Regions from separate parts of the Paenibacillus sp. FSL R5-0345 genome, predicted to be linked through region 1. Evidence: riboswitches for the same ligand, from Rfam matches in the RefSeq annotation. Region 1 holds a riboswitch; the other holds the start of a gene.
The links. A riboswitch is a leader RNA that binds a small molecule or an ion and turns the genes downstream of it on or off. The one in region 1 is predicted to bind cyclic di-GMP.

Region 1 (3,966 bases):
GCCGCAAAAGGTCTGTTAATATTGGCTTTTGTGAACTTGAATTTCAATCTTTTAAACTTCGTAGGCTCGAATTTAAACTCCAGAAAGTCGTTCGTACTAGTCGCGGTTCCGCTAGATACGAGCTGAAAGGTCTCTCCCTTACTCGTCTCTGATGCATAGATTTCAAAAGCTTCTGGGAACCCTTTGCGATTATCTCTAGCCAGGAAAGCCACTCTGTCTAATACTTTGGCCTGTGCTAATTCAAACACGACTTCATTCGTGAAGCTGTCGTCATTATTTTTGTTCGTTTCCCAATGTGTATTAGGCAGATCATCGAGCATGTATTCCGGTTTCGTACCTGGGTAGCTTCCACCATTCACCGTTACTTTTGATACGTTTGAGTTTGGCATTCTGTAAGCTTCGCTATAGGCATTTTCATATGCTGTGCCATACCCCTTTAACTTCGAAACCTTAGCTGCCGTTTCCTCTACTTGATGGTTTTCCAGAAGCACCTTTGCATTCTCTATATCTGCTTGAAACTGCGTGTACAGTGGATGTAACTGCACTTCTTGTTCTAAAGCGGTTAACTTCTCTACCGTATTAAATGCTGCACTAACTTGACTCAAGGTATCATCTGTAAATAAGTTTTTCATCTTTGCCGATATGGCATCTTCTTTGTAAAAAGAAAACTCTGCTGCACTCGCCCAATCTTGGTTAGCTTTTTTGAAGACAAATTTAAGTCTCTTGAAGGCTGTAGGTGCAAACTGAATCTCTACTACGTCACCTGCTCCGCCTTTATATTCTCCAGAGGATATTAGTGTAAAATCGCCTGCATCCGTAGTTGAGCCATAAATATCAAATTCCTGAGCAAACCCCTTACCCTTTGCACCGGATTGTCTTGCAGCGTATACGATTCTATTTAATTCCGTGGACTCATTAAAAACAAAGACAACCTCATTCGTAAACGTTGAGCTATTCGGTTTGCCTGTTTCCCAATGCGTACTCATATCGCCATCAATAGCCTTAGCTATTGGTGAACCTGAGTAGTTGCCACCGTTATTCGTGATGGATTTAATATTTGCAGGATTCATTTTAAAAACATCGTTATAAGCGCTTAGGATAGCCTTTCCATACAGATCAAACGGAATAACTGACGCACTGCTTAATAGCTCAGCTTTGCTTTGTACTACGCTGTTCACTACACTTACCTTACTTACATCACTTGCTAAAGCATAACCTGCCTCGCTCGAAAAACTGGCTATCATGGCTGCTGATGTAGCGATTGCAATCATTTTTTTCATCTTTTCTACCCCCAGATGTAATATGAATCTCTTCTGTACCCAAAAATGGGCACAAAAAAAACTACCCCAAAAGAGTAGCTTGATTGCGTATAAAGTCCATAAAAATTAAGACTTAATTTTTATTAAACTTTAACAAGCATAAACGCCTCGGCGCCCTTCTAAGGACGATACGCGTTTAAGCGAGAAATATAAGACATTAAGTATAGGTGTATAACTTATACTCACTTATATTTTAACAAAAAGCGTAATACACTCTTTGGCAGCTGGCTGACAATAGTTATAATAACCTTAGTCCCTATAGCTTTGCGTCCCTACATTTCCATAGGTTTGCCTATGAAGTTTCGAATACATTACAAAGAGTAACATAACGCTACATCTGATCGCATGATTAATTGGTATGAAATCCGAATAGGTAATTGCAATTAGTTTTTCTGTTCTGATAGATATTTTTTATTAACTATCCCAGACTATGAATGATACTTTAGAACTGCTTAGCGGCTTAATCTCCTAGCCCAAACAAACGCCGAAACCAATTCCACATATCACCCGTGATCGGAATTAACCCGAAACCATGCTCTCCAACAGCGATTACACCATATGCCCATTGTCCAATAGCTATCGCCCCAAACGCCGTATCGCCTATGGCTATCGCTCCCAATGCTTTTTCGGCTATCGCGATCGCTCCCACAGCCACTCCTGCAATCGCAATTGCTCCCGCGGCAAAGCCAAGCCAACTAAGTGCTATCGCTCCGAGCGCTAACCACATCCCCAGTGATATAGCACCTACGGATAGTACACCGACGCTTATTGCACCTATGGATATCAAGCCTATAGCTACATCTCCAATAGCAATTAAACCAACAGCCGTCTTCACTTGTGGCTTGCTTCCGTAACCATACCCCTGACCTGAGTATCGACCCAAATTGCTGCGAATACTTACCACCGGAAATGATGGAGACGGCCATTGATAATCAATTTCCCGTCCACCTAACCCTCTAGAATCCGCCCAGCGCGTGATGTACTTATGCCATTTCATATCCATCCCGTCCCCCTTCTCAATTACCTTAATTATACAACCCCGGGGTTTACCTGTACTCAGACTCTGACCTGAAATCCATCTCATCCTCTAGACGGAGATATGCTCCTTAGGATCACTGTTTGGGAATAGGATCAGGCTTTCCAAATAAATATCCCTGAAACAACTGATAACCACTCTGCTTGAGCCATTCAAAGTCCTCTCTAAACTCCACACCTTCTGCTAAAGGAACGGATTGGATTTCTAAAGCTTTTTCTAAAAATTGTTTAGCTATTTTCTGTTTGTTCAGATCGCTGGACACACCCTGCACATATTTCATATCCAGCTTCATGTAATGGGGTTTAAGCTCCAATAACATCTCGATTGTGCTGAAGCCCTCGCCAACATCATCTAAAGCGTATTCAAATCCCCGATCCTTGTAATATGTCAAAATAGCTTTCAAATGAGCGAGATCATCCACTTTCTCCGTCTCAACAACTTCAAAGACAAAAAGAGACGGATCGACGCCTAATTGATTGGCCAGTTCAACGGTTGATCTTAAGCAGAATTCTGGCGTGTAGATCGACGTTGGGATAAAATTAATAAAGGTTTTTTTATTTAAGGGTGCAGCATATTTTACAGCAGTCATTCTACATAACCGGTCTAAAGCATATAAACGCCCACGATTCCGTGCCGCCGCAAAAATCTCATTAGGATAGATAAGGGACCCATCATCTTTTTTAAATCTGGATAGGAGCTCGTATGCAAAAATCTCTTCCCGTACGTTCACAATCGGTTGGAAGTGACAAGTAACTAAACCCTTAGTTATAACCTCATCAATCCATTCCATATTAAGTACAGTGGGTAATTCGGATAGAGGTCTCCATGTTTGGTCATCTATACGGAATTCAAACTGCTCCGACTCCATATGGTCATTACAGAAATCTAGAAAATCCCGCACCCCAGCCTCCTTAATCGTAATCACATTTTCTTCCACCTTATGTATCGTATTACTTCTACTCAAATGATGAATAACCTTAGGTAAAATCCTTAGATTAAGCTCACCATGAGCCTTGATTTCAAAATTCAGCTCTCTTACTACACAATGATTACATGCCACATTCATAACCCCCTTTAATAATCAATTCTCTGAAAAAGATCCCGGAACTGCTCTTCTCAATCGAAATCCGTATACTCTAGTAAATACGTCGGGTCTAACACGGTGATCTGCTGATGTTGAATATCAATAATCTTTTGCTCCTGCAGATCTTTAAGCACAAGAGTAGCCGTCTCCCTTAATGTTCCGATCATATCCGCGAACTGCTGATGGGTCAATCGAAGATCAATCCTCTGTTTGCCTTGCTCCTCTACTCCGAATCTTTGGTATAGTCTTCTTAGTGTAAATATCGCACGCGCTCTCGCATCATGAAATTTCATTTCATGTAATAACCGATTCGATAAAAATAAACGGTCCATTTGCAACAGCATCAATTGCTCCTTAATCAACGGGTAGCTGGCAAGCATCTGCTCAAATGGCTCACGTTTAATCTCAAATAATACTGTATCGTTCATAGCTACGGCAGATAGCACCCTTACATTGGAGGGATGGATCACTTCCAGATCACCAAAGAAATCGCCTTTTCCAAAAAGATCTACGGTATGCTCTTTCCC
Region 2 (3,966 bases), 570 kb from region 1:
TCGTTGATTGTCCGCTTCCGCTTACGAACCGGAAGTTACAATATATAACTTTTATAAAAAAACCACAAAACCGAGGAGGAATTTTAATTATGGGTATCAAAAAAACATTGGGTCTTGGCGTAGCATCTGCAGCACTGGGTTTATCATTGATTGGTGGAGGAACATTCGCTTACTTTAGCGACACTGCACAAAGCACCGCTACATTCGCAGCAGGTACACTGGATTTGAACTCTGATCCTTCTGTTATCGTTGATTTGAAGGATCTGAAGCCAGGCGATACGATCAAAAGAGACTTCAAACTAAAAAATGACGGTACACTTGATATCGGTTCGATCCTCCTCAAAACAGCTACCTCTATTAATGATGTAGGTGGTAACAACGGCGCTAACGATTTGGCAAAATTCATCAAAGTTAAATTCCTGGTGAATAAAGATAAAAGCGGCATCTTACCTGGTAGTGAAGAGAAAGTAGTTTGGGAAACTACCCTGGCCGATTTGAAGACTCAGACACCGGATCTCGTAAAAAACACTGGACTTGATGCAATCTGGGGTACTAGCGAAGCATCTGGAATTAAGGCCGGCACAAATGATAGCTTCACCGTTCAATTCGAATTTGTTGATAACGGCCAAGAGCAAAACTACTTCCAAAAAGATTCATTAACTCTGACTTGGGATTTCGTAGGTAAGCAAACAGCTGGATCCGCTAAATAATCTAATAAGTCTTCCATTCGAAGAGCAGCAGATTCTTATTCCGGAAAGCGGATAAGTAGATGCTGCTTTTTTCTTTACAATAATCTTTGTCGAATTTATTGATATTTGCTATACTAATAACAAAAATTACGGAGGGGCGTCAGCATAGTGCCACAAAATATGGGCCAACGTATCCAGCATCTCCGCCTAGAAAAGGGATTGTCCCTATCTGAGCTTGCGGACAGAGCGGATGTTGCTAAGTCGTATCTTAGCAATGTGGAGAGAAACATCCAATCCAATCCTTCAATCCAATTTATCGAAAAGATCGCCGACGCGCTTCAGGTATCCATCCACGCTTTGCTCTATGGAGAACCTAATGATGCTGAGGAATCACCTTTAGATTCGGAATGGTTCCGATTGGTGCAGGAAGCTATGGCCTCAGGCATAAGCAAACGCGAATTCAAGGAGTTTCTGGACTACCAGAAATGGCGCCTGGATCAGAAGGATTAATCCTTCCATCTGATCTGATAAGATCCTCTTCTACTCATACTATCAAGCATAAGCGCCTTCGTTCTCCTATATGGACTGCGAAGGCGTTTTATATTCTACTAGAATATAAGGACAGTGTGTCATCTGAAACTTATAGCTTCTTATATAAAGAAAAAAAGCACAGCGAGTTATCGCTGTGCTCATTTGATATGTAATGCTCTGAATGTATTACTGCACGGCTTGCACAGTCTTCTCATGAAAGAAGCGACGAATTTCATCTGCCTTTATGCCAGCCTTCTTAGCTGCTAATAATAAATGGACCCACTCTACGTCTAGATCAATGACCTGCTGTTCTCTGTTGCTTCCCTGGTTGGACTTGTCCAAAAAATCTCCTCCTAAGATTTTACGTCCCCAGGCAATCCGGCTGTCATAGTATTTCTACCTTAGACCCGCGACTTTGTGCCCCTGCCTTTCGGCAAGTTTACCTTTTACTGGACCCTTTACGTGAAAGGATCTACTTTGAAATATATGAAAAACGCTAACTGCAATAACATTATACTATACTAAAGTGAAAAAGTGTGTCGATTTCTGATTAGTTTTTCCATTAAAAAACAAAAAATAGAAGTTCTTTTATAGAATTTCCTGTCCTATTATCGCGATACTCGTCTTATTCATAAAATTATATAAGCCAATATAATAATGTCCCATTCCCTATTTAGTTAAAATTAAGGATAATAGAATCATTTTAGTAGGCCTTTAGAATGGGTAATAAAAAAGAACAACTCTTTATTTAGTAGAACAAGCTAACCCATACCATTTTGCGAACGTATTAGACGAAAGAATGAATTGATTACATGTGTGGAAAGTAGCACAATAAGATGAGGAATGAAACCGCAATCATCACAGCTCCTACAAGCATTGACACAAAATGTCACGTATGGAGTTCATCCGTTGAGGAGGATGTATTCATGGCAGCCAAAGAGCCCTATAACGAATCCATTTGGAGTAAGTATTATGGACCCAATTTAGGCTACATTCAAGAAAGATACGAGCAATTTGTGAAAGACCCAACCACCGTAGAGAATAATTATCGTGAACTTTTTACAAATTCGGGTCCCCCACCATTAACACCGGATAGCGAACCGGCTCCACAGCCTCGCATTTCAGGAGACACCGAATGGCTTAGAAAAGCAGTAAGAGCTTCCAAGTTAATCGCTAATATTCGTATATATGGCCATATGGCCGCTGAAATTGATCCGCTTGAGCGGGACCACAATCCCATGGCTAAATATCTCGAACTTGAAACTTATGGGCTGACCCGTGAGGATCTGATCGCATTACCTGCCACACTCATTTGGGAGAATGCACCGAATGACGTGCATACCGGATGGGATGCTGTTCAGCGTATGCGTCAGGCATATACCAAAACTATCGCCTATGAATTCGGGCATGTGCATGAGGAAAAAGAATTGCAATGGCTGAATAGACAGGCAGAATCCACTAGCTCACCAGCACCTTTAAATAATTCAGAACGCAAAGAACTACTGAACCGCCTGATTCAAGTAGAGCAATTCGAAACCTTCCTCCACAAGACCTTTGTGGGTCAGAAACGTTTCAGCTTGGAAGGCAACGACGCTCTTGTGCCTATGCTCGATGAAATCGTACGCGCTGCTGCGCATGACGGCGCAGAGCATATTCTGATGGGTATGGCGCACCGCGGCCGTCTCAACGTTCTCGCACATATTTTAGGCAAACCTTATGATATTATATTTTCAGAGTTTCATCATTCTCCAAACAAGGAGCTCTTCCCTTCCGAAGGCTCTACAGGAATTAACTATGGCTGGACGGGTGATGTGAAATACCATCTCGGTGCAGACCGCGCTGTCCGTGAAGGAGAAACCGTACGCACAAGAATAACACTAGCGAACAATCCAAGTCACTTGGAATTCGTCAATCCTGTCGTGGAAGGTTTCACTCGTGCCGCTCAAGAGGATCGGAGCACTGCCGGGCTGCCTAAGATTGATACCAGTAAAGCTATAGCAGTGCTAATGCATGGCGATGCTGCTTTTCCGGGTGAAGGGATTGTTGCAGAAACACTTAATATCGGCAAACTTCAAGGTTATCAGAATGGTGGAACGATCCATATCATTGTTAATAACCGGATCGGCTTTACGACCGAAAGTGAAGACTCCCGTTCTACGCATTATGCCAGTGATATCGCCAAAGGGTATGAAATCCCGATTGTCCATGTCAACGCTGATGATCCGGAAGCCTGTGTAGCAGCTGTCCGTTTAGCTAGCGCATATCGCCACCAATTTAAAAAGGATTTCGTGATTGATCTCATCGGCTACCGCCGTCATGGTCATAACGAAATGGATGATCCTGATACTACACAGCCTATTGTTTACAGTAAGGTGCGTAAACATCCAACCGTCTACAAGGTTTATGCTGAGCGACTACAGCGTGAAAAGATTCTTACAGCTGACGATGTTAAAGAGATGAATGCTGCTGCAGAAAGCGTTTTGCAACGTGCGTATGATAGTATGAAGGAAGGCAATCACAAGAAAAAAGAACCAAAAGCCTTCATTCCTTTAGAAGCGGAACACGCTGCGCCAGGCTCAACAGCATTATCTATCTCCAGTCTGCAGGAGATCAATCGTGAACTGCTGACTGTGCCAGAAGGATTCCAAGTCTATCCGAAGCTGGAACGAATTCTGCAACGCCGTAAGGATGCACTGAATGAAGGTGAGAAGGTCGACTGGGCACTTGCTGAGTCTCTCGCCTTCGC

Region 2: another riboswitch for cyclic di-GMP. It lies ahead of R50345_RS31070 (anti-repressor SinI family protein); the one in region 1 lies ahead of R50345_RS29150 (NPCBM/NEW2 domain-containing protein).

The regions. Positions count from the first base shown of each region.
Region 1 is NZ_CP009281.1:6,609,522-6,613,487, forward strand. It holds gene R50345_RS29150 (NPCBM/NEW2 domain-containing protein) at 1-1,280, opposite strand, end outside; cyclic di-GMP riboswitch class I at 1,536-1,622, opposite strand; gene R50345_RS29155 (hypothetical protein) at 1,780-2,316, opposite strand; gene R50345_RS29160 (EAL domain-containing protein) at 2,432-3,421, opposite strand; gene R50345_RS29165 (Crp/Fnr family transcriptional regulator) at 3,472-3,966, opposite strand, start outside.
Region 2 is NZ_CP009281.1:390,189-394,154, reverse strand. It holds gene R50345_RS01750 (TasA family protein) at 90-710, shown strand; gene R50345_RS01745 (helix-turn-helix domain-containing protein) at 870-1,199, shown strand; gene R50345_RS31070 (anti-repressor SinI family protein) at 1,407-1,562, opposite strand; cyclic di-GMP riboswitch class I at 1,590-1,674, opposite strand; gene R50345_RS01740 (2-oxoglutarate dehydrogenase E1 component) at 2,147-3,966, shown strand, end outside.